4 regions of the Neorhizobium tomejilense genome follow, and region 3 is predicted to be linked to each of the others. Evidence: predicted binding sites of a transcription regulator. Region 3 holds the regulator's gene; each other region holds the start of a gene.
What was found. Region 3 encodes PhoB, which activates phosphate uptake and scavenging genes when phosphate is short. Its sites were predicted from a motif close to TGTCATNNANCTGTCAT; they were not measured.

Region 1: ACSQ3G_RS25910 (PhoX family protein) is a predicted target of PhoB. The motif match lies at 3,543-3,559, and genes of this name have one in related genera.
Region 2: ppk2 (polyphosphate kinase 2) is a predicted target of PhoB. The motif match lies at 1,952-1,968, and genes of this name have one in related genera.
Region 4: ugpB (sn-glycerol-3-phosphate ABC transporter substrate-binding protein UgpB) is a predicted target of PhoB. The motif match lies at 1,804-1,820, and genes of this name have one in related genera.

What each region holds. Positions count from the first base shown of each region.
Region 1 covers NZ_CAXUSO020000002.1:674,886-682,170, forward strand. The annotation lists gene ACSQ3G_RS25900 (maleylacetate reductase) at 1-484, shown strand, start outside; gene ACSQ3G_RS25905 (dioxygenase family protein) at 504-1,352, shown strand; gene ACSQ3G_RS25910 (PhoX family protein) at 1,486-3,480, opposite strand; gene ACSQ3G_RS25915 (alpha/beta fold hydrolase) at 3,818-4,708, opposite strand; gene ACSQ3G_RS25920 (MFS transporter) at 4,905-6,458, shown strand; gene ACSQ3G_RS25925 (hypothetical protein) at 6,770-6,967, shown strand; gene ACSQ3G_RS25930 (AraC family transcriptional regulator) at 6,974-7,285, opposite strand, start outside.
Region 2 covers NZ_CAXUSO020000001.1:104,467-111,751, reverse strand. The annotation lists gene ACSQ3G_RS00570 (PACE efflux transporter) at 68-505, shown strand; gene phoR (phosphate regulon sensor histidine kinase PhoR) at 631-1,812, opposite strand; gene ppk2 (polyphosphate kinase 2) at 2,093-2,974, shown strand; gene ACSQ3G_RS00555 (hypothetical protein) at 2,979-4,205, opposite strand; gene ACSQ3G_RS00550 (NAD(P)H-dependent flavin oxidoreductase) at 4,454-5,410, shown strand; tRNA gene ACSQ3G_RS00545 (tRNA-Thr) at 5,541-5,616, shown strand; gene ACSQ3G_RS00540 (DUF6074 family protein) at 5,681-5,935, opposite strand; gene ACSQ3G_RS00535 (siderophore-interacting protein) at 6,293-7,066, shown strand; gene ACSQ3G_RS00530 (YciI family protein) at 7,129-7,285, opposite strand, start outside.
Region 3 covers NZ_CAXUSO020000001.1:1,178,940-1,186,224, reverse strand. The annotation lists gene ACSQ3G_RS06175 (helix-turn-helix domain-containing protein) at 1-267, shown strand, start outside; gene ACSQ3G_RS06170 (winged helix-turn-helix domain-containing protein) at 375-1,061, opposite strand; gene phoB (phosphate regulon transcriptional regulator PhoB) at 1,076-1,759, opposite strand; gene phoU (phosphate signaling complex protein PhoU) at 1,781-2,494, opposite strand; gene pstB (phosphate ABC transporter ATP-binding protein PstB) at 2,540-3,355, opposite strand; gene pstA (phosphate ABC transporter permease PstA) at 3,369-4,688, opposite strand; gene pstC (phosphate ABC transporter permease subunit PstC) at 4,685-6,169, opposite strand; gene ACSQ3G_RS06140 (substrate-binding domain-containing protein) at 6,358-7,285, opposite strand, start outside.
Region 4 covers NZ_CAXUSO020000001.1:4,570,484-4,577,768, forward strand. The annotation lists gene dnaN (DNA polymerase III subunit beta) at 1-187, opposite strand, end outside; gene rsmI (16S rRNA (cytidine(1402)-2'-O)-methyltransferase) at 458-1,375, shown strand; gene ACSQ3G_RS22575 (YraN family protein) at 1,362-1,760, shown strand; gene ugpB (sn-glycerol-3-phosphate ABC transporter substrate-binding protein UgpB) at 1,884-3,206, shown strand; gene ugpA (sn-glycerol-3-phosphate ABC transporter permease UgpA) at 3,284-4,168, shown strand; gene ugpE (sn-glycerol-3-phosphate ABC transporter permease UgpE) at 4,178-5,026, shown strand; gene ACSQ3G_RS22595 (sn-glycerol-3-phosphate import ATP-binding protein UgpC) at 5,028-6,128, shown strand; gene ACSQ3G_RS22600 (cupin domain-containing protein) at 6,238-6,741, shown strand; gene gshB (glutathione synthase) at 6,817-7,285, shown strand, end outside.

The sequences.
Region 1 (7,285 bases), on a different contig from region 3:
GGCAATGGAAGGTCTGCGCGCTCTGAAGCGGGCATTGCCACGGGTTCTGAACGAACCGCAAGATCTCGGCGCGCGCGGGGACGCACTCTATGGAGCATGGCTTTGCGGAACGGTGCTCGGCACCGTTGGCATGGCCCTGCACCACAAACTCTGCCACACGCTGGGTGGCAGCTTCGACCTGCCGCATTCAGAAACCCATGCGATCGTGCTTCCGCATTCCGCCGCCTACAACGCCCATGCAGCGGCAGATGAACTGAAGTCGGCGGCCGATCTCTTCGGGGGCTCACTGGGAGCCGGTCTCTACGACTTTGCAGCGTCGATCAACGCGCCTACCGCGTTGCGAGATCTCGGTATGAAGGAAGCAGATCTCGACCGTGCAGCTGATCTGGCCACCCGCAACCCGTACTGGAACCCGCGTCCCATAGAGCGCCAGGCGATTCGCGCCCTGCTGCAAAACGCCTGGGAGGGCGTGCGGCCGCAATAACGCATTCGGAGGAGTTTCAATGTCTCGATATTTCAGCGAGGAAAAATCCGCAGAAGCGGTCAACGCACGCACGGCCCAGGATATAGCGCCACGACTGGCCGAGGTCATGGCGTCGCTTGTCACGCATTTGCATGCCTTTGCAAAGGATGTCAGCCTTACCCAGCAGGAGTGGGAGACGGCAATCAGCTTCCTCACCCGGACAGGCCATCTTTGTCACGACGAGCGGCAGGAATTCATCCTGCTGAGCGACGCCTTGGGTTTTTCCATGCTGGTCGACGCCATCAACAATCGCCGGCCGGAAGGGGCAACCGAAAACACTGTATTCGGGCCGTTTCACGTCGAAGGAGCGCCAGTGCGCCAGATGGGAGAGACGATCTCTCTGGACGGCAGGGGCGAGAGTTGTCTTTTCATCGGCTGCGTGCTGGATCTTGACGGCCACCCTGTCGAGGGTGCGCGGATCGATGTCTGGTCGGACAATTCCGATGGGTTCTACGACGTCCAGCAGCCGGACATTCAGCCGAAATGGAATAATCGCGGGGTTTTCGTGACGGGCGCCGACGGCGCCTATAGTTTCGTCGGCATCAAGCCGGTTTCCTACCCGATCCCCGATGACGGCCCGGTCGGCCAGATGTTGAGATCGCTGGGCCGCCACCCATATCGCCCTGCCCATACCCATTATCTGATCACTGCGGAGGGATACCAGAAGCTCGTCACCCACACGTTTGTCGGCGACGATCCTTATCTGGAGTCGGACGCGGTCTTTGGGGTGAAAGACAGCCTGATCGCTCCCTTCGAGCGGACCGATGAAGCGACGATCTGGCGCTCCGATTTCAATTTTGTCCTGACCCCTTTGGATTACCGCGGATGAACTCTCTAGCTTCGTAAGGCGGATAACCTCCGTCTGCTGCGAGCCGGGGTGATGCACCCGCCCCGGCCGGCATTCACAGCCGGGCGGCAGCCTCGCTGCCGCCCTCGTTGCGGCTGACGCCGCGTTGATAGTGTCAGACGGCAATCTTGCCGCCGCCCACCTTGGTGATCGCAACGACTGCAGGTCGCACTGGCATGTCGGGCTTGAAGTCCGGCCAGCGGGTGGAAAGGTCCTCGTAGTAGGACGGACGGCCATGGCCAGGCCAGTCCTCGCCGCCATCGGCCGGATGCTGGACGGCGACGAAAGCCGTTTGGTCATCTGGTGTGAAGAGCGGGCCGCACATCTCAGCACCGACGGGAACGCGGAAGAAGAGCTTGGACGTGGCGCGGGCTTCACCTTCCGTATCGACGGCCCAGAGACCGTCCGTTCGGCCGGTCGCCTTGTTGTTGTTGCCGTCGGTCGAGACCCAGAGCCGGCCGGCGGAATCGACGGCGCAGTTATCCGGCATGCCGAACCAGCCATTCTTGGTGGTCTCGGTGGAGAAGGTCGCGCCGACCGCCGCAACGGAAGGATCGCCGCACTTCAGAAGCACTTCCCACTTGCCGGAGGTCGCGGTGAAATCGCCGTCGTTTTCGGCAATCTCGATGATGTGGCCAAAGGCGTTTTCTGCGCGCGGATTGGCGGCATTGACCTGGTCGGCCTTGCGGCGGGTGTTGTTGGTCAGCATCACGTAGACCTTGCCGTTGACGCCGTTCGGCTGGACGTCCTCCGGCCGGTCCATTTTCGTGGCACCGAGCACGTCGCCCGCGCGCCGACATTCGATCAACACGTCCGCCTGGCTGTTAAATCCGTTGGCGGCGGTCAGCGGTCCCTGGCCGTGGACCATCGGCAGCCACTGCATGGTGCCGTCCTCATTGAACTTGGCGACGTAAAGCGTTCCGTTGTCGAGCAGGTTCATGTTGGCCGCGCGGTCGTTCGGCTTGAACGTGCCTTCAGTCACGAACTTGTAGACATAGTCGAACCGTTCGTCGTCGCCGAGATAGAAGACGACCTTGCCGTTCTTCGCGACGATCGATTCGGCGCCCTCGTGCTTGGTCCGGCCGAGCGCGGTGCGCTTTTTCGGCGTGGAGGCCGGGTCCATGACATCAACCTCGACGATCCAGCCGAAGCGGTTCGGCTCGTTCGGCTCCTTGGCGAGATCGTAGCGGTCGTAGAAATTGGCCCACTCGTAGCTGCCTTCCGGAACGCCGTAACGCTTGTAGTTGGCGGCCTCTTTGTGGCCTTCCGGCAGCTTACCGGAGAAATAGCCATGGAAATTCTCTTCCGCCATGACGTAGGTGCCCCACGGCGTGACGCCGCCGGCGCAGTTGTTGATCGTGCCGATGGCGCGCGTGCCAGTCGCATCGACATTGGTTTTCAGGCGGTCGTTGCCGGCGGCCGGGCCGGTAATTTCCATCGGCGTGTTGGCAGTGATACGGCGATTGTATTTGCCGTCGGTGACGACCTGCCACTTGCCGCCGGCCTTGCGGATTTCGACGATGGTGCCGCCATGGGCCGCCATTTCGACATCCACCTGCTCCTTGCTGAGCGTGCCCTGCTTGATCTTGCCATCCACGACCTTGACGAGGCCTGGGAACATCAGGTGCGGGTTGGTGTATTCGTGATTGACGACGAGCAGGCCGTGCTCGCTCGAACCTTCGAGCGGAATGTAGCCGACATAGTCGTTGTTGTAGCCGAACTGCTTGCTCTGCGCATCGGCCGTCTGCTTGGTCGGATCGAATTTCGGCGCGCCGGGCAGGACGGCATCGCCCCAGCGCAGAAGGATGTCGGCGTCATAACCATCGGCCACGTGGTGGCTGGCATCAACGCCGGCTTCCACTTCGGTGAACTTGAAGGCGGACCCGCTCTTGTCCTGGGCACGGGCCTCGTCGGCGCTCATCAGGGCGACGGGGCTGACCGTGGCCGCGATAGCCGAGACGGCGAGCGAACCCTGCAGAAAATTCCGGCGCGAGAAACGCTTGCCGATGATTTCACCCATGGTCGGGTTGACGCTCGTGTTGTGGCCATCACCATCCGCGTCTTCAAGCTGAGTCGTCGGGAATATCTTCTGGGAAGTGTGCTCGTTCATTGGCTCGCCTCTAAGTTAGGATTTGCCCCAAGTCTGGAGCCGTTCTAACCTAAGGTTACACTATTACAGGTATGCGACAGGCATCGCCGCGCCGTCCATCTCTTGTCTCAGGGGCTCCAAATCTTTTTGGAGCCTGGCGAAACCACAAGTGTTACCGCTGCGCGCGAGGCCGTCAAGGAAGCGAACTTCAGGGGGAGGGCGGAGCCTACCGCGAGGTAAGCAAATTCTCGATGCAGCTGCCTATGCCGAACACCGCCTCAGCCACCGTCCTGGGTGCGCCAGTGGGCGAAAAAGATCGAAAACCGGCCGGTTCGAACCCATCTTGATCTCGGTGGGGCTATGTCGATTTGGGCATTGCGCTCTGTGAATTTACGATGAACTCGCACATAAGAGCGGCGCATTCCTGATGATGCGTCTCAAGCAGAAGATGCGCCCCGTCGTAAATGTGCATATCCAACCGGTCGAGTTCGCGGGCATAAGCCAGTACCTCATCAAGCTCGAAATACGGGTCGTGCCGCCCCCAGATTAGCAGCGCCGGCGGCTGATGATCGCGGTGGTAGGCCGAAATCTCCGGAAAGCGGGCGACGTAGCGGCCATAGTCGCTGAAGATGCGAAACTGTATTTCGACCAGTCCGGGCCGGCTCATCCGTTCCCAGTCGAGATGCCAGCCTTCCGGCGCGAACTGCGGTTTGAGCCTATCCGGGATGTCGCCGACATATGTGTGCCGCACCCCTTCGAAATTCAGCCATTCGGGCAGGTTCGCGCGGTTCTCCAGGGTGGGTTCCGCCCAATAGGCTTTGCTGGCGTCCCAAACTGGACCGAGGCCTTCCTCATGGGCATTGCCGTTCTGAATGATGAGCCCAAGCACGCGGTCGGGTCGTGCCAGCGCCAGATAGTAGGCGACCGGCGCTCCAAAATCGTGGATGTAGAGGAAGAACCGCTCCAGCCCGATCTCCCTCGTCAAGGCATCGACCGTCCGCGCCATGGCGTCGAACGTGTACTCATAGTCTTTAGGTGCCTCCGTGAAACCGAAGCCGGGCAGATCGGGCGCAACGACCCGCGCTACGCTCGCCAAGGGGCTGATGACGTCTCGAAAACTGTAGGATGAGCTGGGTTGGCCATGGAGCAGCAACACGCCGGGCGCATCGCGGCGCCCCGCCTCGCGATAGAACAGGTCTACCCCATCTACTTTGACTGTCTGATGCCTGGCCTTTTGCACGTCAAGCATGCCGACCTCCTCGTTTTTCTGACCCGCATGTCAACATTCAAGGAGTGAATTGGTTCACCTGAAAATCCTGCCGTCCGCCCCGTCGTGACCGCATCTGGCTGGATCGGGGCATCTCCAACCGGGCGCGACAAGGTTGGAGCGTTGCCATTTATCATCTGGCGCGCCACATTGCCGCCGCCGCTATAGGAGGAGTTCCATGCATACCGGAAGTGCCAAAGCAGGCCAGAACCTTGCCGGACGCAGGGAGTGGATCGGGGTCTGCGTGCTCTCGATTGCCTGCCTCATCTATTCGATGGATCTGTCCATCCTGTTCCTGGCCATTCCCGCGATCGTCGCAGATCTCAACCCGTCGGCCTCCGAACTCCTCTGGATCAACGACATCTACGGCTTCATGGTTGCCGGCTTTCTGGTTACGATGGGCACGCTGGGAGATCGGATCGGTCGCCGCCGCGTGCTGCTGATCGGAGCAGCCGCCTTCGGCGTCGCCTCGGCGCTCGCGGCCTTTTCTACCACCGCGCAACAGCTCATCGTGTCGCGGGCGCTTCTCGGCATCGCCGGAGCGACGATCGCACCCTCAACTTTGTCGTTGATCGTCAACCTGTTCAGCAACGAGGCGGAGCGTAACCGCGCCATCGGCATTTGGGGCACGGCTTTTGCCCTCGGTGGCCTGATCGGGCCGCTCCTGGGCGGCTTTCTGCTGCAATATTTCCACTGGGGCGCGGTATTTCTCATCAACATCCCGGTCATGCTCATCCTGCTGATTGCTGCTCCCATCCTGCTGCCGGAATACAAGAGCGCGGACGGCGCCAGGCTTGACCTCCTGAGCGTACTGCTGTCGCTCGCGACCGTGCTGCCCATCATCTACGGCTTCAAGCATGTGGCGGCAGACGGTTTTGACACTCGTCATCTGCTGCCCATCGGCGGCGGGCTCATTGTCGGCTGGCTGTTCGTGCGCCGTCAGAAAACCCTGCCGGATCCCCTGATCGATCTGAAGCTCTTTGCTCTGCCCGCCTTCACGGCCTCGCTTCTGGTAAACCTTGCGGGGATGTTCTTCGTGTTCGGCGTCTTTCTCTACCAGAACCTGTTCCTCCAGTTCGTGCTTGCCCTCACACCGCTCGAAGCGGCTCTCTGGTCGGTTCCCTCGTCGATCGTCTTCACAGTCATGTCCTTGCAAGCCTATCGGTTCACCAACCGTTTCGGCCCGGTCCGTACCGTATTGCTGGGCTTGGTGATAAACTCCGCGGGCATGTTTCTGATGTCGATCGCCGCCTATTGCGAAAGCCTGTTCGGGGTTCTCGGCGCAACCATGGTGATCGCAGTCGGTTTCGTGCCGGTCGTGCTGACGACAACCGGCCTGATCGTCGGAAGCGCGCCGCCGGAAAAGTCGGGCTCCGCCTCGGCGATTTCGGAGACAAGTGCCGAATTCGGAGGCGCGCTCGGCATCGCATTGCTCGGCAGCCTCGGCACCTTGATCTATCGCATGCTGATGGACGGGGTGAATGTTGGAGGCCTCGATGCCACTGAGAGTGCAGCGGTGAAAACGACGATTGGTGGCGCTGTCGAAACCGCAAGAGCGCTTCAAGAGAACGTCGTGCCGGCCTGGCTTGAAGCGGCCCGCCAGTCGTTCTCAACAGGCTTTGCCAGCTGTTGCCTAGTTGGGATGGTGACGCTGCTCGTGCTCGCGGCCATCGCCCGAAAGATCTACGCCCGCGCAAATATCGACGAGCAGGCCGTTGCGTCTGCCCATTGAGAAAAAGGTGGTTACATCGCCGCGCCGTTGGGTTGCTGATCCTGTCAACGTGAGTTCTCAGCTGAGAACTTACGTTCGAGCGCGCTCGCCTGCTGCATCCCAGCGGATGTCTAGCGCCGAATAGTGCCGCTACCCTTGCCGACTGAAAGCGCTGCTGGCGAGAGCCTTCTGCCTCTGATTTTCTAGCAGGCCAAAGAGAGCTTTGAAGGCAGGCTAGCGAAAGTCGACACTGCAATGGTCTCGATAAGGGCAAGGTATTACAGTCGCTTACCGGTGGCGCAGCACAAGCTCAGGCTGAAGCGGACTTCGCCTTGACCCGCGCCCTGCGGGTATCTTCATATCCGACGCTGCTCTACATCGATGGCACCAGCGTCCACCAGCTTCCCGCCACCGGTACGCCACTGGCCACGCTGAACGGTATCCTTGACGAACTGCTCGCGGAAAAACAGGCGGCCACAGCGACAGAACCGCCTTCAATATTGGCCACCCTTACTGGAGCCGAAAGGTAGCCATAACTAGCCCTTGTATTGCCGGCGAAAGCCAATCGGGGTGCGGTCCGTTTCACGCTTGAAGAACTTGGCGAAGTTGGTTGCTTCCTCGAAGCCCAGGCCCTCGGCGATAAGGTAAATGGGCCGGTCGGTGTGAACGAGGAGTCGTTTTGCCTCGAGGGCAATACGAGCCGTGATGACGCTCTTGGCGTTCTGGCCGGTGGCCTCCAACGCCGCTCGCGTCAGGCTTTTCTCCGTACAGCCCAGAGCCGACGCATAGGCGGATACCTGATGCCAACCAGCATAGTTCTGCTCGACCAGCCGGCGAAACTTGGCGAA
Region 2 (7,285 bases), 1.1 Mb from region 3:
GCGAGGACGACCTCCCCCATTCGGGCAAAAACTCCGGGACGACCCGGAAAGCACCCAGGAGGTCATCATGCGCTCGACTCGCGACCGTATCCGCCATGCCATCAGCTTCGAACTGATCGGGCTCGCTCTCATCACACCGCTCGGCTCCTTCGCCTTCGGCATGCCGGCCGCCGATATCGGCGTGGTCGGCATCGGCAGTGCGACGATCGCCACCGGCTGGAACTATCTCTACAATCTCGGCTTCGACCACCTGATGCAGCGCTTTACCGGCGGCACGCAGAAAAACACCCCAATACGTGTGGCGCATGCGGTGCTGTTCGAACTTGGTCTGCTGATTGCGCTTCTGCCGCTGATCGCCTGGTATCTCGGCATCAGCCTCGTCCATGCGTTGACGATGGACGTGTCGTTCGCGGTCTTCTACGTGGTCTATGCCTTCGTTTTCAACTGGGCCTATGACCGCATCTTTCCGCTGCCGGAATGGCAACGGCAGACCGAAGCGGCCTGACGCCGCGTCCTCAAGATTCCATCGAATAATCCGCGCCGCGGACGGTGCGGATGACATCCTGCCTGCTGGAAAAGCGAGCACCTTCCGGGGCGCCAGACATGGGACGTCGATAGCACTCTCTTTTGTCAGAACCTGACGGTGAACTCGCTTCCCTTGCCGACTTCCGACTTCACGATCAGGCGGGCTCTGTGGCGGGTCAGGATGTGCTTGACGATTGCAAGGCCGAGGCCCGTGCCTTTCTTGGAACGGCTGTCGGCCACGCTGACCCTGTAGAAGCGCTCGGTCAGCCTCGGAACGTGCTCGGCCGGAATGCCCGGCCCCTGGTCAACAACGGTCACTTCCACCGGATCGGAAGCGCCGTTCCTGAGGTAAACGTCGACGAACTTGCCTTCCTGGCCGTATTTGCAGGCGTTCTCGATCAGGTTTTCGAAAACCTGGACGAGCTCGTCGCGGTCGCCCAGCACTTCCACCTTGCCTTCCGGCAGATGCGTGCGGATTTCCACCCCGAGGTCGTCGGCGAGCGGCACCAGCGCGTCCCGCACATGACCGATCAGCGGCTTCAGGTCGATCGTCTGGTCCGGTGCGATATGGGATTTGAGCTCCAGACGCGACAGCGACATGAGATCGTCGACAAGACGGCTCATGCGCGTCGCCTGGTCAAACATGATGGCGAGGAACCGCTCGTGCGCGGCAGGGTCGGAGCGCGCCGGCCCCTGCAGGGTCTCGATGAAGCCTCGCAGCGAGGCAAGTGGGGTGCGCAGCTCATGGCTGGCATTGGCGACGAAATCCGAACGCATCCGATCGATGCGGCGCAATTCCGAAATGTCCCTGAAGGAGAGGAGATATAGCTTCTGCGCCACCCCTTCAGGATTTTGCTGGATCGGCTGGCCGAGATCGATCGGCGCGATGCGCAGGGTATAGACGCGCTCGGAAGGCAACCGCTCGGAATGCTCGATCTGGTTGGGTTCGTCGGTCGCGATGGTTTCCCGCACCATGTCGAGAATGCCGGGGGACCGCAGCCGTGCCGAAAGGTGCGAACCTGGAGAAAGAATTCCAAAAGCCCTTTCGGCAGCCTTGTTCTGATAGAGGACGGTGACGTCCTCGCCGAGCACGAAAGCCGGAATATCCAAGGCACCGAGCGTTGCCGCCACCTGGGGTAACGGCTGGAAGCCCGGCCGCTCTTCCTCGACCATCTCCGGGGCCGGCGGCGGAAGGACGACAGGCTTGCGGCCGACAACGACCAGAACCAGGAGCAGCCAGCCCACCAACACGCCCACCCAGTCCATGCCGATCAGGTACGCGATCATCGCCAGCAGGGTCAGAAGCAGCAACAGAGCGCGTTCCTGGCGGGCCCTCGCAACGAGCGTGCCCAGACCCCGACGCCATTTCTCCAGTACCGACTCCACAGGCAGACTCGCAGCTTTCACAGGTTGAACACGCGCTCATATATCCCTTGCATGACAGATATACATCGCTTCCGTTGGGATATTGGAAAATTGGCGTTATCCGGAGAGTAGCGGAATTTCGAACTTGCGTTACATATCGGCTACCGCCCCGTACGGCGGATCGATCGGAGGAAGCACTATCATGGCGGATAAAACCGAAAGCCGGGCAGTCAGCATCGACATCAACGGCAAGCTCAAGCAGTTCGATATCGACGACCCGGTACTGCCGGCCTGGATCGAGGAGCATGCCCTTGGCTCCGGCGGATATCCCCATGACGACAAGCTCGACAAGGACAAATACGCAAAGCAGCTCGAAAAGCTGCAGGTCGAACTCGTCAAGGTGCAGTTCTGGCTGAAGGCGACCGGCAAGCGGATGATGGCGCTGTTCGAGGGCCGCGACGCGGCCGGCAAGGGCGGCACGATCTTTTCGATCAATGCCTACCTCAATCCGCGTTCGGCCCGCGTGGTGGCGCTCAACAAGCCGACGGAGACCGAGGCCGGCCAGTGGTATTTCCAGCGCTACATCTCGCATTTCCCGACCTCGGGCGAGATCGTGCTGTTCGACCGCTCCTGGTACAACCGGGCCGGAGTCGAGCCGGTGATGGGCTTCTGCACGCCGGAACAGTACAAGGATTTCATGAAAGCGGTTCCGCGCTTCGAGGACACGATTTCCGACGAAGGCATCATCTTCTTCAAGTTCTGGCTGGATATCGGCCGCGAGATGCAGCTCAAGCGTTTCCATGACCGGCGGCACGACCCGCTCAAGATCTGGAAACTGTCGCCGATGGATATCGCCGCGTTCAACAAGTGGGACGACTACACCGGGAAGCGCGACGCGATGCTCGAAAGGACCCACAACAAGGAGACGCCATGGGCGGTCGTGCGGGCCAACGACAAGCGCCGCGCCCGCCTCAACGTCATTCGCCATATCCTGCTGTCGCTCGACTATGAGGGCAAGGACAAGGACGCCATCGGCGAGATCGACGACAAGATCTTCGGTTTCGGCCCGAAGTTCTTGAGATAAAGGGTCATTGGCCGGGCAGGATGCGCACCGAATAGAGCAGCACTGCCCGGTCCGCGCCGTCGATACCGCTGTTGAAGATCAGGCGGCCGGGCCGGTTGGGGGCAAGCGACCGCTCGAAGGTCACCCGGAAGAGCGCCTCCAGCTTCTCCTGCGTTGCCGTGAAGCGATGACGACTGCAGTTGCCGAGGCTTCCGAAATCGCAGCGCACCGACAGCTGCACGGAACTGTTCTGCCCCGACTGCAGGGTCAGGGCCACCGTCGAACTCTTGCCGGCCATTTCGCGCAGCACTTCCGGTGGCACTTCGACCGAGACATCGCCGCCGTCGCCTGACGTTGCCGATGCGATGCGCACGGCCTGCCCTTCCGATGCGGCCACCGCCTCGACTTTCGCCTGGCCGCCGGCTTTCATTTCCGCCGCCTTGGCGGGCACGAAGATTTCCACCCACTCGTCGGAAAAACCGCGGCGTGGATCGAAGGCGACCGGGCCTCCCGCCGCCTGGCTGGCGACCGAGCGGTCGGCCGACTTCATCGCCTCCTCGACAATCGACTGCACCAGACCGGATTGATAGAACCACCAGCAGGCGCCGCCGACCACGCCAAGGGTGATGACCCAGGTCAGGAGATGCGACAGGAAACCTCGACGCTTTCGCGGTTTGGCCGCCCGTTCCGGGGGAACGTCCAGCCCGCTATCGGTGGACGGGCGGGCGTTCCTGTTCGGCTTGCCCGGCTTTGCGGCTTTCGCCGGAGGTTCCGGTTGGGATGGCTCGGCTTCGATCCGCTCGCCACGCGCGGGGCTGACGCCGCCAAGATCGCCGGAGGACATCGCAGCAGCAGATGGAGCGCGCGCCTCACCCGAAACGGTATCGATGGACGGCGCGACAGGTGAAGGTGCCGCCGGCCGTGGCGTCGCCTCCGACCGCGGGCTGGCCGGCATGACCGGAGACTCCACCGCCATGGGTTCCGCGGCGTATGGCAGTTCCGGTTCGAGCTCCACGGCGGGTCCCGGCGCGGGTTCAACCAGGCGCTCGACTTCCGCCATTTCGATCTCGTGGATCTTCCGCTCCAGGAGTTCATGCTGCTGCATGATGATCAACCGGTCGGTAACGCCTTGCTTGCGAAGGCCAGCGTCCAGTGCCTGGCGCGCCGACTGATAAATACGCGCCCTGATCTCCCGGTCCGCCCGGTTCGAGCGATCCAGTGCGTTTCTGATGGCCGTTTCCAAACCGCTCACTGCCGGTCCTTCTTCATCGTCATTCCCACCGCGCGGGAGTTTACGTTTCGGTAACCCCTCCGCCGCGGAACTGCAAGCACCGCCTTCGACTGCACCATGGCGAAAAATAAGGACAGGATATGTCGGGAGCCCCTGCCGGGCGTTGCGGAGATCTGCTTCGAAAATCTTTCCACCGGCTTTTCGAGGCTGCCGCGATCTGGTAGACGGATTTACGTTTGCGTAAAGGTCAATCGGGAGGTTTTTGATCCATGCTTCCAGCAGTCCTCAAGGGCAGGCTCCGCCTGCCCGTGGTCGCGTCGCCGCTGTTCATCATTTCTCATCCGGAACTGACACTGGCGCAATGCAAGGCCGGCGTCGTCGGCGCCTTCCCGGCGCTCAATGCGCGGCCGGAAAGCCAGCTCGACGAGTGGCTGGCCATGATCACCGAGGATCTCGCCACCTATAACGCCGCCAACCCCGAGAGGCCTGCCGCTCCCTTTGCCGTCAACCAGATCGTCCATACCTCCAACAAGCGCCTGGAGCACGACCTGATGATGTGCGTGAAATACAAGGTGCCGATCGTCATCTCCTCGCTCGGCGCCGTGCCAGAGGTGAATGCCGCCGTACACTCCTATGGCGGCGTCGTACTGCACGACATCATCAACAATCGCCACGCCAATTCGGCGATCCGCAAGGGCGCCGACGGGCTGATCGCGGTCGCGGCCGGCGCCGGCGGGCATGCCGGCACGCTGTCGCCTTTCGCGCTGATGCAGGAAATCCGGGAATGGTTCGACGGGCCGCTTCTGCTCGCCGGCGCGATCGCCACCGGCGGCGGCATCCTTGCCGCCCAAGCCATGGGCGCCGACATGGCCTATATCGGCTCGCCCTTCATCGCCACGAAGGAGGCGCGCGCCGTCGATGGCTACAAGCAGATGATCGTCGACTCGAATGCTGCCGACGTCGTCTACTCCAACTATTTCACAGGCATCCACGGCAACTACCTCAAGGGTTCGATCACCGCCACCGGCATGGACCCGGGCGCCCTTCCGGTCGCCGATCCGTCCAAGATGGATTTCGACCAGGCGGTCAGCGGGCCGAAGGCCTGGAAGGAGATCTGGGGGGCGGGCCAGGGCGTCGGCGCGGTCAAGGCGGTGGTTCCGGTCGCCGAACTCGTCGACCGTCTGGAAAACGAATACCGGGCAGCGCGCGAGCGCCTTACGGTCTGAACTAACGGCTGGATAATAACCGTCATTTCAGGAAAATCGTCGAGAAGCCGAAAACCCGGCTTGAAATCACAGGTCATTGCCTGTATCAGCCGCATCACTCGCAGCCCCGGCAAAACCGGCCGCTGCCCGTGCCGCTTTAGCTCAGGTGGTAGAGCACATCATTCGTAATGATGGGGTCGCAGGTTCGAGTCCTGCAAGCGGCACCAGTTATCTTCCAATTCTTCCATAGCCCCCGCGTCGCCCATATCTCGGCGCGAAGGCCGGCGGGCGTCAACCCGCCACAAGGCTCGTTTCGTCGTCGAGGCAATCGCTTTGAAGCTGCATCTGGACGGCGTGCATGAACAGGCCGGCCTGGCGGGAGATTTCCTCGTCTGCCACACCCTGGGCTCTGAGAACTGCCGCAAAACTGGCCATTTCCGATCTCCAGAAACGGTTCGCCTGTTCGCCGTGAAGCCGCAGAAGCGCCTCGGCGCAACGTTTTACGTCAGCGGTGCGCCGATCGGCGGGGAATTGCAGCAGCGTCATGCCATCTCCATATTGTCGGGCGAATCGCCCAGGGATCGCAGCACATTGGCCGTCAGTCCTTCACAAAGGCTGAACGACTGGAGATATCTGGTGCAGGGAAGGTGGATGTCGAGGCCATCGCTGCGAAGACGACAGCCGTTCGCAGTTTCCCGACTTGCAGAATTACCGGAATTGACGCTCGGCAACTCTTGTCGTCCGGGCTTTGCCCGCCTACCTAGAGCTCACACTGCGAGTGCCGCAAGGGTTCGCACGTAAGCGTTAACGTCACTCAACGCGCTGATCGATCGGGCATTGCCGGTTTCGGTCTGCGCGGCTGTGTCCGGCAGGTCGACATCGACATCCCGTGAAAGGACACAGATGAACGACCTTACGACCCAGAACCAGACTTCCTCCGCTCCCAAGATCGAGCGCATTCGTCACGAACTCAAGCGTCGTGTGCTGACGGTCGAAACCGTCGAGCGCATCACGCCACAGATGCTGCGCATTACCCTCGGCGGCGAGGATCTTTCGGATTTCGTCAGCGCTGCGCCGGACGACCACGTCAAGATTTTCCTGCCGACTGAAGCCGGTGAACCGGAGCGCCGCGACTATACGCCCCGGCGGTACGATCAGAACGCCAGGTCGCTGGTGCTCGATTTCGCCGTCCACGATGCCGGTCCCGCCACGCGATGGGCGCTTGATGCCGAGCCGGGCAGCACGTTGTCGATCGGCGGCCCGCGAGGTTCAGCCGTCATCTCGGGCGTGAACCGCTGGCTGCTTATCGGCGACGAGACCGGGCTTCCGGCGATGGGGCGGCGTATCGAGGAGGCGGGCGAAGACGCCGTGATCACGAGTATCGGGCTGGTCACCGGGCCTGAAGAAGAACAGGTCTTCGAGACGCCGGCGTCGCTGGAGACGCTCTGGGTGCACCGCCCTCTTTCCCGCGCCACGGACGCCTCCGGGCTGATCTCCCTACTCGAGACGATCGCGCTTCAGCCCGAGACCTTCGTCTGGGTCGCCGCCGAAGCTTCGGTCGCCCGTGCAGTTCGAGCCTATCTGGTCGAGAAGCGCGGATATCCGCTCGCCTGGATCAAGGCCGCCGGATATTGGGCCGAGGGCAAGGCGGATGCCCATGAGACGATCGGGGACTGAACGACATGACGAAAAGCCCGCCATCCTGGCCGGATGGCGGGCTTTTTATTGGCCGAAATGGATTAGCCGTTCTTTCGCGGGGTCATCGGATCGCTGATCCGAGCCGCCTGGAACGTGTCCGGCAGCTGCGTCAGCTCGATCGCCGAAACGATCCCGGCACGATTGAAGGGATCGCCTTGCGCAAAAGCCTGCGCCTCTTCGAGGCTCGCGGCCTCCAGG
Region 3 (7,285 bases):
GCCAATGCGCTCGGGGACCCGGACAACCCACCCATGACGGGCGAACAGATCCGCTCCGCTCCCCGCATGCCGCAGGTCAAGGTCATCCGACGCGCGCTCGGCCTGACCCAGGAAGAGTTTTCCGGCCGCTACCAGATTCCGCTCGGCACGTTGCGCGACTGGGAACAAGGTCGATCCGAACCGGACCAACCGGCAAAGGCATATCTGAAGGTGATTGCGGTCGACCCGCAAGGTACGGCGGAGGCGTTGATAAAAGGCGCTGCATAGTTTCAATAGACGCCGAATGCTGCTTCGCCAGCCTCCATGGCAATGGTCCGCCGGGTCGCAATGAGACGGTCAGGATAAAGGTTGGACTCAAGTCCAACGAGAAGGCGTCAGAAATCGCCCAATGCGTATCCGGCGCCGCGCACGGTCCGGATCACGTTGTCGGACTTGCCAAGGCTGATGACTTTGCGAAGCCGGCCTATATGGACGTCGATCGCGCGCTCATCGACGGTCGTGTCGTCGCCCCATAGGGATGCCTTGAGCTCCGAGCGGGAATAGACCTTGCCCGGTGTCCGCATCAGGAATTCAAGGAGCTTGAACTCCTTCGGCCCGAGCTTGACCTCGCGTTTCTGCCGGTGAACTCGATGGGCTTCCCGGTCGAGCGTGAGATCGCCGACCTTGAGCATGTGGTCCAGGAGGGCGGGATTGACGCGCCTCAGCAGGTTCTTCACACGGACGACGAGCTCGACCGGGGAAAATGGCTTCATCAGGCAATCGTCGGCACCTGCCGCCAGCGCGATAATGTGAAGGCCTTCGCCACCCGACGGCACGAGGAGGATGATCGGAAGGCGCGACAGGACAGGGTCGAGACGCACCTCGCGGCAGACCTCGAGACCTCGCACGCCCGGAAGATCCGAACTCATGACCAGGATATCCGGCGGAACGGCTTTCAGGCGATCTGAGATCTCGGCTCCACTTGCCAGCATCGATACGACGAAGCTGTCGGCCACGAGGGCTTTCTGCAATATCAGACGGAACGACTCGTCGTCGTCGACCAACAGGACCCGCGCGCTCATCTCGTGGCCACCAACTATGTTTCCATGGAGTATCCGGCACCGCGGACGGTGCGGATGACATCCTGCATGTTGGAGAAGTTGAGTGCCTTGCGAAGTCTTCCCACATGGACGTCGACGGTACGCTCGTCGACATAGATGTCGTGGCCCCAGACGCCGTCCAGAAGCTGCGAGCGGGAAAAGACCCGCCCTGGCGCTGCCATCAGGAATTCGAGCAGGCGGAATTCGGTCGGGCCAAGGCGCACTTCGCGGCTCTTGCGGTGAACGCGATGGGTTTCCCGATCGAGCTCGATATCGCCGCAGCGGAGAACGCTGGAGAGCACCTCGGGCCGGGCCCGGCGCAGCATGGCCTTGACGCGGGCCATCAGTTCCGGCGTCGAGAAGGGTTTTACCACATAGTCGTCGGCGCCGGTGGCGAGGCCGCGGACACGTTCGCTCTCCTCGCCGCGGGCCGTCAGCATGATGATCGGCAGGCGCTCGGTTTCCGGGCGCATGCGCAGCCGGCGGCAGAGTTCGATGCCGGAAACGCCGGGCAGCATCCAGTCCAGGATCAGAAGGTCCGGTACTCGCTCCTGAAGCCGAATTTCGGCTTCGTCGCCCCGCAAAACGGTATCGACCTCATAACCCTCGGCTTCCAGATTGTAACGAAGAAGCACGCTCAGCGCTTCTTCGTCTTCTACGACAGCGATTTTCGGCAGCATTCTTGGCCTGCTCCGTCAGTTCTATTCAGTGATCGCGCCGAGCGTGTTCGACGAGTCGTCCTTCGGACGATCGCCTTCCGGCTGGGCGCCCGTCGTCATGTAGTAGATGGTCTCGGCGATATTGGTGGCGTGGTCGCCGATACGCTCGATGTTCTTGGCGCAGAACAGAAGATGCGTGCAGGTGGTGATGTTGCGCGGATCCTCCATCATGTAGGTGAGGAGCTCGCGGAACAGCGAGGTGTACATCGCGTCGATTTCCTCGTCGCGGCTACGGATCGCCTCGGCCTTTTCCGCCGAACGCGTCGCATAGACGTCGAGGACGTCCTTGAGCTGCACGAGGGCGAGATCGGAGAGATGTTCGAGGCCGCGGGCGAGCTTGCGCGGAACGCCGGTGCCCTGAACCGCGATAACGCGCTTGGCGGTGTTCTTGCCAAGGTCGCCGACGCGCTCGAGATCGGAGGCGATGCGCAGCGAACCGACGATCTCGCGAAGGTCGGCCGCAACCGGCTGGCGGCGGGCGATCGTGATGATCGCCTTGTCGCCGATCTCGCGCTCGGCGTGATCGAGGATCACGTCGTCGGAGATGACCTTCTGCGCGAGTGCGGCGTCGGAATTGACCAGCGCCCGCACGGCGTCCGAGCACATCTGCTCGGCGAGGCCGCCCATTTCGGAGATGCGGCGGCTCAGGTATTTCAGTTCGTCGTCATAAGCCGACAGGATATGGGTCGATGCCATCTTCTAGTCCTCAAAATTGATTTTCAGGCGGCACAATCGGCTGGATCAGCCGAAGCGGCCCATGATGTAATCCTGGGTGCGCTGATCGTCGGGATTGGTGAACATCTTGTCGGTGTCGTTCTCCTCGACGAGCTGGCCGAGATGGAACATGGCGGTGCGCTGCGACACGCGGGCAGCCTGCTGCATCGAGTGCGTCACGATCACGATCGTGTAGTTGGCACGCAGTTCATGGATGAGTTCTTCGACTTTGGCGGTGGCGATCGGGTCGAGAGCCGAGCAGGGTTCGTCCATGAGGATGACTTCCGGCGACACGGCGATCGCACGGGCGATGCACAGACGCTGCTGCTGGCCGCCGGAGAGGCCGGTGCCGGATTCGTGCAGGCGATCCTTGACTTCGCCCCAGAGGCCGGCGCGCTGCAGGCTCGCCTCGACGATCTGGTCCATGTCGGCCTTGTTCTTGGAAAGGCCGTGGATGCGCGGACCGTAGGAAATGTTCTCGTAGATGGTCTTCGGGAACGGGTTCGGCTTCTGGAACACCATGCCGACGCGGGCGCGAAGTTCCACGACGTCGATGTTATTGTCGTAGATATCGTCCGTGTCGAGGGTGATCTTGCCGGTGACGCGGCAATTCTCGATCGTGTCGTTCATGCGGTTGAGGCAGCGCAGGAAGGTGGACTTGCCGCAGCCGGAAGGACCGATGAGAGCCGTCACAGTGTTTTCGCGGACGTTGAGGTTCACGTCGAAAAGCGCACGCTTTTCGCCGTAGTAAACCGAAACGTCCTTGCCGATCATCTTGTGGGAAGCATCGCTCATCTTTTGGTCCAGCGCCTTTTCTACTGCCGATTCTGACATCATATTCATTGTCATACTCCTTCTACCAGCGCCGCTCGAAGCGACGCCGCAAGAGAATTGCGCCAACATTCATTAGGATGAGGAACAGGAGCAGGATGATGATTGCTCCCGAGGTACGCTCGACGAACGCGCGCTCCGCTTCGTTCGCCCACATGTAGATCTGGACCGGCAGCGCCGTCGACGGGTCGAGCGGCGTGGTCGGATAGTTGGCGACGAAGGCCACCATGCCGATCAGGAGCAGCGGCGCGGTTTCGCCGAGTGCGTGGGCCAGGCCGATGATGGTGCCGGTCAGGATGCCCGGCATGGCAAGCGGCAGGACATGGTGGAAGATCGTCTGCATCTTCGATGCGCCGAGCCCGAGGGCGGCCGCCCGGATCGATGGCGGCACGGCCTTCAGTGCCGCGCGGGTCGCGATGATGATCGTCGGCAGCGTCATGAGGGTGAGCACCAGACCGCCGACGAAGGAGGCGGAACGCGGCAGACCCATGAAGTTGACGAAGACCGCCAGACCGAGAAGACCGTAGACGATCGAGGGAACGGCCGCGAGATTGTTGATATTCACCTCGATCAGGTCGGTGAACTTGTTCTTCGGGGCGAACTCCTCGAGATAGATCGAGGCGGCGACGCCGATCGGCAGCGCCAGGACAAGCACGATCAGCATCATGTAGAACGAGCCGATGAGCGCGACGCCGACGCCGGCCGCTTCCGGACGGCTCGATGCGCCGTTGACAAAAATGCCGCCGTTGAAATGCTTGGCAAGCGCTCCGCTGTCGGAGAGCTGCGTCATCCAGCCGAGCTGCTGGTCGTTGATCTTGCGGTTCTCCTGGCCGACGTTGAGGTCGATCTGGCCCTTGTAGGCCGAGTCGATATCGCCGGAAGCGAGCAGTCTTACCGTCTGCGTCGTGCCGATGATCGCCGGATTGGCGACCACCAGGTCACGCAGCTGAACGCGGACACCATCCGACAGCATCTGGTTGACTGCGCGGGCTGCGACGCGGTCGTCCACGCTGACGTTGAGCAGCTTGGCGAGCGCGTTGCGGGCGACGACCGGATAGTTTGCCGTCATCAGCTTCTGCGGGTTGGTGGCCCGTTCGTTCTGCGGGTCGATGATCTGCTGCGAAAACTCGACCGGCATGGTGATCATGGTCTGCTGGAACGCGGTGTAACCCTTGGAGACTACCGACCACAGGAGAAGCATCAGGAAGATGATGCCGAAGGAAAGCGCGGCGATGCCATAGGCGCGGAAGCGACGCTCGGCAGCGTAACGGCGCTTGATGCCGATATCGCGACGGACGGACTTGGCCTTGGGGATGCCGGCGGCGGGAGAAACCACATCGGTCATTCGTACTGCTCCCGGTATTTGCGCACGATATAGAGCGCGTAGATGTTGAGGCAAAGCGTGATTGCGAACAGCGTGATGCCCAGCGCGAAGGCAACCAGGGTCTGCGGCGAGGTGAACTCAAGGTCACCCGTCAGCTGGTTGACGATCTTCACGGTCACGGTCGTCATCGGCTCGAACGGATTGATCTGCAGGCGGGCGGCGACACCGGCCGCAAGCACGACGATCATGGTTTCGCCGACGGCGCGCGAGGCGGTCATCAGGAGCGCGCCGACGATGCCCGGCAGAGCGGCCGGCAGGACGACCTTCTTGATGGTTTCCGAACGGGTGGCGCCGAGACCGAGCGAACCGTCACGCAGGGCGCGAGGCACTGCCGTGATGATGTCGTCCGACAGCGAGGAGACGTAGGGGATCAGCATGATGCCCATGACGAAACCGGCCGTCAGAACGCTCTGTGCCTGGATGAAGTTGGCATAATCGCCGGTGACGAGGCCGTTCAGCTGCGAAGAAATGTCGCGAAGGAACGGACCGACTGTCGTCAATGCGAAGAAGCCGTAGACGATGGTCGGAATGCCGGCGAGCACTTCGAGCAGCGGCTTGGCGACCGAGCGGACCTTCGGCGAGGCGTATTCCGACATGTAGATTGCCGAAAAGAGGCCGATCGGAACCGCGAAGAGCATCGCGACGAAACCGATATAGAGCGTGCCGAGCAGCAGCGGAATGAGGCCGAACTGACCTTCGGAGCCACCCGAACCCGCAGCCGCAAAACGCGGATCCCATACCGTGCCGAAGAAGAATTCCCAGGCGGGAATGGCGGTGAAGAAGTGGGCGGCTTCCGTCAGCATCGATGCGACGATGCCGACCGTGGTCAGAATGGCGATCGAAGAAGCGACGACGAGGCTGCCGAGGATCACTTTTTCCACCCGGTTGCGGGCACGGAAGCGCGGTGCGATCTGGCGGTAAGCAAAGAGGGCGCCGCCGATGGAAGCCCCCAGAACGAGGATCGTCATGAGGACACGGCTGACGAAGGTCATCCTGTTCAGTTCGGCAGCGGCCTTGACCATGAAGGGCTGCGGATCACCCGCAAGCGGAACGCCCTTGGCGCCAAGCGCAGCACGAAGCTCCACCGGATTATTTTCGATGCGGGCGATCTCATCGCCGGTCAGCGCATTCATGCCGCGGGCAATCGAGGTGATCATGCCGTAGCTCAGGCCCTGCTCGGCCTGCGATTGAGTTTTCACCTCTTCGGGAAACGCACCGCGCACCGAGGAGCTGATATACATGGGGCTGGCGACCAGCCAGACAAAAAGAATGACGACGGCCGGCAAGATCGCCCAGACGGCGACAAAAGAACCGTAATATCCAGGCCGCGAATGAAGTTTGGAGGAAATACCTCCGACCAGTGCCATTGCATACCGGGCACCGGCGACGTAACCGGCTATGCCGATTATCGCCAAAATCAACAATATTAGTGATGTGTTCATCATAATCCCCCGGCGTACCGCCTTCGGCGGCAACCCATCACCGCCCAGCTCCGTTCATCGGAACCAATCGCATCGCCGTCGCGCCTCGCGCAACACCATCGCCACAAAACCGACGATTCCCCACCAAGGCAAAAGCCCTCGGTCGGAGAGAAAACGGCGCCGCTTCAAAAGCGGCGCCGGTCTTTCAATTACATGGTCTTGCCAGCGGCAAAGTCCTTGCGGAGCTGCACGCGCTGCGCTTCCGGAGCGGCAACGAGGCCGTACTCGACGAGCGGCGAGTCAGGACCGATCATGTCATCAGAGGTGAAGAACTCGACGTATTCCTTGAGGCCCGGAACAACACCCAGGTGAGCCTTCTTGACGTAGAAGAACAGCGGGCGGGAGACGGGATAGGTACCGTCAGCAATCACAGCCGCGGTCGGCTTGATGCCGTTGACGGTGGCGACTTTCAGCTTATCGGCATTGTTTTCGTAGAAGGCGAGGCCGAATACACCGACGCCAGTCTTGTTGGCGGCGATACGAGCGAGCGTCTCGGTATAGTCGCCGTCGATGTCCACAGCAACGCCGTCCTTGCGAACAGCGACGCACTTGGCGGTCGCCTGCTTGGCGTCCGGAACGAGCTTCTTGATGGCTTCCGCGGCACCAACTTCCTTGCAGCCTTCTGACAATACCTTCTCTTCGAAGACTTCGCGCGTACCGTGCTTCGTACCCGGAATATAGGCAGCGATCGGGCCCTTCGGCAGAGTCGGGTTGATCTCCGACCAGTTCTTGTAAGGGTTGGCGACGAGCTTTCCGTCAACAACCACTTCAGCGGCAAGAGCCTTGTAGAAGTCCTTCGGCTCGATCTTCATGTCGCCGTTGCTGCTGGCGGCCGCGAAGACGATACCATCGTAACCGATGCGAATTTCCTGGACGTCAGTCACGCCGGCTGCCTTGCAGGCTTCCAGTTCGCTCTTGTTGATCGGACGCGAAGAATTAGCAATGTCGATCGTGGCTTCGCCGACGCCCTTGCAGAATTCCTTGAGGCCCGCGCCCGAGCCGCCCGACTCGACGATCGGGGTCTTGAACTTCGGGAAGGCTTCGCCGAAAGCTTCTGCAACGATCTTCGCATAGGGA
Region 4 (7,285 bases), 3.4 Mb from region 3:
TCTCGACCATGGCCGGCAGGACCTCGGTGATTTCGAGATCGAGGTCGGTCGCCTTCAGGTCGAGGCTGGCGCCGGACGCGCGCATCAGCACGTTGGAAAGGATCGGGATCGTGTTCCGCCGCTCCACCACGCGATGCACGTGGTTCAGCGACTTCAGAAGGTTGGACCGCTCAAGAGTAATACGCATGGACGCAATCGCTTTCGACCGTGGCGATCCGGCAGGGCCGGACCCCTGATATTCTGCCGGCTTTGGACCAGCCGGATGATGTGGACCGGCAAAATGGCAGACAACCCGTTCGAAAAGCAAGAGGTGAACAAGGCGTTAGCAAGTCATTTCACATCTGTCTCACGCACTGCACACAGAAAATATGCGTTCTCAACAGCTTGCCCGTTACTTGCCGAAGCCGGCCGGCTTGCCCATAAAGGCTCATGACCATCCATCTGCGCGTGATACCCCTTGACCGATGAACCGAAGAGCAGCCAGCGCGGCTATCGCGTCGCCAATACTTTCGTGCCCGCGCGACCGCTGGAGCCGGCGCTTTATCTGGTCGCAACCCCGATCGGCAATCTCGGCGACATCACGCTGCGGGCGCTCGAAACGCTCTCAGGTGCCGATGTGCTCGCATGCGAGGATACCCGGGTGACCCGCGTGCTGCTCGACCGCTACGGCATCGTCAACCGTCCCTACGCCTATCACGAGCATAATTCCGACGAGGTCGGGCCGAAGCTCATCGCGGCGCTGCAGGAGGGGAAATCGGTGGCGCTGGTCTCCGATGCCGGCACGCCGCTCGTCTCCGATCCCGGTTACCGGCTCGGTCAGATGGCGATCGAGGCCGGCCATAAGGTCGTGCCGATCCCCGGCGCCTCGGCGCCGCTTGCAGCCCTCGTCGGCTCCGGCATGCCGTCCGATGCGTTCCTGTTTGCCGGCTTCCTGCCGGTCAAGGACAAGGGCCGGCGGGACCGGCTGGCCGAGCTTTCGAAAGTGCCGGCGACTTTGATCTTCTTTGAATCGCCGCATCGCATCGGCGCAACGCTTGGCGCTGCCGCCGAAGTGCTCGGGGCGGGCCGACGCGCTGCGGTCTGCCGCGAATTGACGAAGACGTTCGAGGAGTTTCGCCGCGGCACGTTGGAGGAGCTTGCCGCCTATTACAATGACGACCGCGTCGTGAAGGGCGAGATCGTGCTGCTCCTGGCGCCGCCTGAAGCTGAGGAACCGCCCGGAGAAATCGAGGTGGACGCGCTGCTGCGCGAGCTTTCAACCTCCATGCCAGCCGCCAAGGCTGCCGCCGAAGCTGCCCGCGTCACCGGACTTCCGCGCAAGGATCTTTATCAGCGGCTTCTGAACCTGAAAGGCGAGGCGGGTGGCGGAGATTGACCCAGGCTTAAGGCGCCGCAAGGTCGAGCGGCAGAAAGCTCAGCGGCAAAAGGCTCAGCGATGGGGCCATGTCTCGGAATATCTCGCTGCGCTTTATCTCCTGGTCAAGGGCTATCGAGTTCTGGCGATCCGTTACCGTACCAAGCTCGGGGAGATCGATCTGATCGTCCGCAAAGGCGATCTGGTGGCCTTTGTCGAGGTCAAGGCGCGGGTCGGCGAACAGGAGGCGATTGACGCCGTCGGTTACGTCACTCAGAGCCGAATTCGCGCAGCAAGCGATGTCTGGCTTTCAAAGCGACAGGATGCCGCCAGATTGTCTCGGCGTTACGACGTGATCGCGGTGCTTCCCGGCCGTCTGCCGCGGCATTTTGCGAACGCTTTCTGACGCTGATGTGAAATTATTGCATAGGTGTGCAATGTAATATTCCTGACATAAAACTGTTAAGGGCCTGTCACAGCCTGGCCCTATTGCGGTCCTCACCCCAACAAAGGTGGAGAGGACCTTAAAATGTTCAAAAAGCTTTCGATGGCCGCGATCGCGGTCGCACTGTCCGCGACCTCGTCGCTTGCTGCGACCGAGGTCACCTGGTGGCATGCCATGGGCGGCGAGCTCGGTAAGAAGCTCGAAGAGATCGCTCAGAAGTTCAACGAGAGCCAGAGCGACTACAAGGTCGTTCCGGTCTACAAGGGAAGTTATCCGGAAACGTTGACCGCCGCGATCGCCGCGTTCCGTGCCGGCCAGCAGCCCGCCATCGTTCAGGTCTTCGAAGTTGGTACCGGCACGATGATGGCCGCCAAGGGCGCCGTCTACCCGGTCTACAAGCTGATGGCCGATGAAGGCGAACCCTTCGACACGAAGACATTCCTGTCTCCGGTCACCGGTTACTATTCCGATACCCAGGGCAACATCCTGTCGCTGCCCTTCAATTCCTCCACGCCGATCATGTACTATAACAAGGACGTCTTCAAAAAGGCCGGCCTTGATCCTGAGGTTGCCCCGAAGACCTGGAAGGAAGTCGAGGAATTCTCGAGGAAGATCGTTTCCTCCGGCGCTGCCAAGTGCGGCCTCACCTCGGCCTGGATCACCTGGGTCCAGACCGAAAACCTTTCGGCGCTGCATGACAAGCCTTTCGGCACTCTGCAGAACGGTTTCGGCGGTGTGAAGTCTGAATTCAGCTTCAACGGTCCTCTGCAGACCAAGCACTGGGCAAACCTGAAGAAGTGGCAGGACGAAGGCCTGTTCAAGTATGGCGGTCCGGTCGGTGGCGACCAGGCGGCGACCATGTTCTATTCCCAGGAATGCGCCATCACGATGAACTCCTCCGCAGGTCGCGCAGGCGTCATCAACAACGCCAAGACCTTCACACCAGGCTTCGCCCCGCTGCCTTACTACGACGACGAGATCAAGGAGCCGAAGAACTCCATCATCGGCGGCGCCACCCTCTGGGTGCTGAACGGCAAGGAAAAGGCGACCTACAAGGGCGTAGCCAAGTTCTTCAGCTATCTTTCCAAGCCGGAAGTCCAGGCCGATTGGCACCAGTTCACCGGCTACCTGCCGATCACCAATGCGGCGTACGATCTCGGCCAGAAGCAGGGCTACTACGCAAAGAACCCGGGTTCCGACATCGCCATCAAGCAGATCACCCGCGGTACTCCCTCGGAAAATTCGAAGGGCGTGCGGTTCGGCAACTTCACCCAGGTCCGCACCATTGTCGACGAAGAGTTCCAGGCACTCCTCGCCAACAAGAAGGACGCCAAGCAGTCGCTCGACAGCGCGGTGCAGCGCGGCAATGCGCTTCTACGTGAATTCGAGGCTGCCAACTCGAACTGATTGTTCAGATCGCTGCGGGGAGGACCGGCTGTCGCCGGCCCTCCCTTGCTTGCTTGTTACGTTGTGGTGAGGGACCGGTGGATACCAAAAGAACAACCTTCAACAACCGCCTGCTGCCCTATCTGCTGCTCGCGCCCCAGCTCGCTATCACGCTCGTCTTCTTCATCTGGCCTGCAGCGCAGGCAGTGAAATCCTCCTTCGAGCGGGAGGACCCGTTTGGCTTCTCGACCGTTTTCGTAGGGTTGACCCACTATCGGCAGTTGTTTGCGGACCCAAATTATCTGGATGCGCTCTGGCGCACCGCCGTATTCGCGGTATCCGTCACCGTTCTTTCGATGATGCTCGGCCTCGCATTCGCGGCCGCGGTCGATCGCCTGGCGCGGTCCGCAAAAGTCTATACCACCCTGCTTGTCTGGCCTTACGCCGTCGCACCTGTCGTGGCGGGGGTCCTGTGGTGGTTTCTCTTCAATACATCCACTGGCCTGCTGCCCTTCTTCCTGGAGCGCCTGGGCATTCGCTGGGACCATGATCTCAATGGCACGCATGCCATGATCCTGATCATCATCGCGGCAGCCTGGAAGCAGATCTCCTACAACTTCCTTTTCTTCCTGGCCGGGTTGCAGTCGGTGCCACAGTCGCTGATCGAGGCTGCCGCCATCGACGGTTCGGGCCCGGTGAGGCGTTTCTTCACCATCTCTCTGCCGCTTCTGTCGCCGACGACGTTTTTCCTGTTCATCATCAACGTGAACTACACGATGTTCGATACCTTCCCGATCGTCGATGCCACGACGGGCGGCGGGCCCGCCCAGGCGACGACCACGCTCGTCTACAAGGTCTATCAGGACGGCTACGTTGGTCTCAACATCGGTTCGTCCTCGGCGCAGTCGGTATTGCTGATGTTGATCGTGATGTTGCTGACCTTCGTCCAGTTCCGCTTCGTCGAACGCCGCGTCCAGTATTGAGGAACGATCATGGTTGAAAATCGCCCCTTCCTGACCTTCCTCACCCACGCTTTCCTGATCCTCGGATTTCTGATGGTCGCGCTACCGGTCTATGTCGCGATCGTGGCATCGACCCATGACGTCTCGACGCTGATGAGCGGACCTGTCCCGCTTCTGCCGGGATCGCATCTCATCGAGAACTATTCGACCATTCTGACGAGCGCCTCCGCGGCTCACGGCCTGCCCAATTATTCGCACATGGCGCTGAACTCTCTGATCATGGCACTGGCGATCACGATCGGAAAAATCTCGATCTCGATCCTTTCCGCCTTCGCCATCGTCTACTTCCGGTTTCCGTTCCGGCTGCTGGCCTTCTGGATCATCTTCGTGACCCTGATGCTGCCGGTCGAGGTGCGCATCATGCCGACATACAAGATCGTCGCCGACCTCGGCATGCTGAATTCGTGGGCCGGTCTGACCGTCCCGCTGATCGCATCGGCCACGGCGACCTTCCTGTTCCGCCAGTTCTTCATGACGGTCCCCGACGAGCTTCTGGAAGCGGCCCGGGTGGACGGGGCAGGCCCCATGAAGTTCTTCCGGGACATCCTGCTGCCGCTCTCGCGCACCAATATCGGCGCGCTATGCGTCATCCTCTTCATCTATGGCTGGGTTCAGTACCTCTGGCCGCTCCTGGTGACCACCGACCCCGGCTATTACACGCTGATGATGGGGATGAAGCGCATGGTCACCGTGCAGGACGGTGTCATCGAGTGGCAGCTGGTCATGGCAGGTTCCGTTCTCGCCATGCTTCCCCCCATCCTCGTCGTGGTTTTCATGCAGCGGTTGTTCATCCGCGGGCTCACTGAAACGGAGAAATAACATGGCTGGAATTCACATTTCAGAAGTTTCGAAGATTTATACGGGCGGCGTGAAGGCGGTAAGTTCCGTCTCTATTGATATCGTCGACGGCGAGTTCATCGTCCTCGTCGGCCCTTCGGGCTGCGGCAAGTCCACGCTGCTGCGCATGGTTGCAGGGCTGGAAGCTATTTCTTCAGGGGAAGTGAAGATCGCCGGACGAGTCGTCAACCAGATCGAGCCGGCCGAACGCGATATCGCCATGGTGTTCCAGAACTATGCGCTCTATCCGCATATGACGGTCTACAACAACCTCGCCTACGGTCTGAAGAACCGCGGCACGCCGAAGGCCGAGATCGACGCCCGTGTCGCCGAAGCCGCCCGCATGCTGGAGATCACCCAGTATCTGGAGCGTAAGCCCCGCCAGCTGTCCGGCGGCCAGCGCCAGCGTGTCGCCATGGGCCGCGCCATCGTCCGCAAGCCGGCAGCCTTCCTGTTCGACGAGCCGCTCTCCAACCTCGATGCGAAGCTGCGTGTTTCCATGCGCGGCGAGATCAAGCGCCTGCAGCGCCGGCTTGGTACCACGTCGATCTACGTCACCCACGACCAGCTCGAAGCCATGACGCTAGCCGACCGCCTCGTCGTTCTGAACGGCGGCCAGATCGAGCAGATCGGTGCACCGCTGGAAGTCTACCACGCGCCGGCCTCCACCTTCGTTGCAAGCTTCATCGGCTCGCCGGCCATGAACCTCGTCAAGGGCGAGCTGCATGGCGACAAGCTGGCGATCGGCCCGGCGATGATCGCCCTCAACGGTTTCGCGCCGACCTCCGGTGCCGTCACCGTCGGCGTCCGCGCCGAGGATCTGCGCATCGCCCGCGACGACGAGGAGGCTCTGCCCTTCCGTCTCGAATATACCGAGGAGCTTGGTGCCCAGCGCCTGATCCACGGCACCGTCGGCGACCAGCAGATCACCGCCGCCGTTTCGCCGGAGATTGTGCTATCGCCGGAAATGCGCGTTGCCGTCGATGCCAAGCGCCTGCACTTCTTCTCGATCGAAACGGGCAAGCGGCTGCCGGGCAACGTTCCGGCGGAGGCAAAGCTCGCGCCGGTCGAGCCGGTTATCTGAGCTCAACTCGAAAATTGGGGCGGATCGTTAAAATTCTAACATCGGCCTGAAGAGCGGGCTTACTCTTTGCCGTTAGCATCTCCCGGAATTGACAGCTTCCGGGGGAAACATGAGTTGGCACGTCCTCGCCGCGACCGCAGCGGCAATTGCATTTCGGTCCAAATCCTACGCACCTGAGAAGCCGAAGGTGAAGCCGTTTGTCGGCGCCTGTCCGCATTCTCTCGAAATGAAGCCGATGCCGATCGAGCCCACCTGGGTCATCGCCGGCGATCCGCAGGCGCGCGCCGGTTCTCATTCCACCGCCGAGGACGATTGCGCCACGACCGGTGTATGGGAATGCACGGCGGGCGAGTTCCGCTGGTACTTCCACTGGGACGAAACGGTGGTGATCCTTGAGGGCGAAGTGCATGTGACTGCCGAAGACGGCACGCAGCGCGTTCTCCAGGCGGGCGATGTCGCCTATTTCAAGGGACGGACCTGGGCCACCTGGCGCATCGACAAATATCTGAAGAAGGTCGCCTTCATCCGCCGGCCTTTCCCGAAGCCGATCGCCATGCTTTTCCGCCTGCGCAACATGTTGCGGGCAAAGACGCAGGTCGGCATCTCCGCGTGATATCGGCCCGATTGCAGTTGCCTTTGACGGCCCGCCATCCTACATCAGGCGGGCCAATCCTAGGGGGCTGAAGTCATGGCGAAAATCCGCAAGGTCGCGTTCCAGATGGACCATATTTCCGGCATCAGCATTGCCGGCGATTCCACCTTCGCCATGGCGCTCGAAGCGCAGGCGCGTGGCTTCGAGCTGTTTCACTACACTCCCGACCGCCTGACCATGCGTGACGGCAAGATCTTCGCCGCTGTCGAACCGCTGCAGGTGCGCGACGTCAAGGGCGATCATTTCACGCTCGGCGACAAGGAGCGCGTCGATCTGTCGGCGATGGGCGTCGTCCATCTGCGCCAGGATCCGCCCTTCGACATGGGCTATATCACCTCGACGCATCTGCTCGAGCGCATCCACCCGAAAACGCTTGTCGTCAACGACCCCGCCTGGGTGCGGAACTCGCCGGAGAAGATTTTCGTCACCGAATTCGCCGATCTGATGCCGGCAACGCTGATCAGCCGCGATCCGGGCGAAATCGCCCGTTTCCGGGAAGAGATGG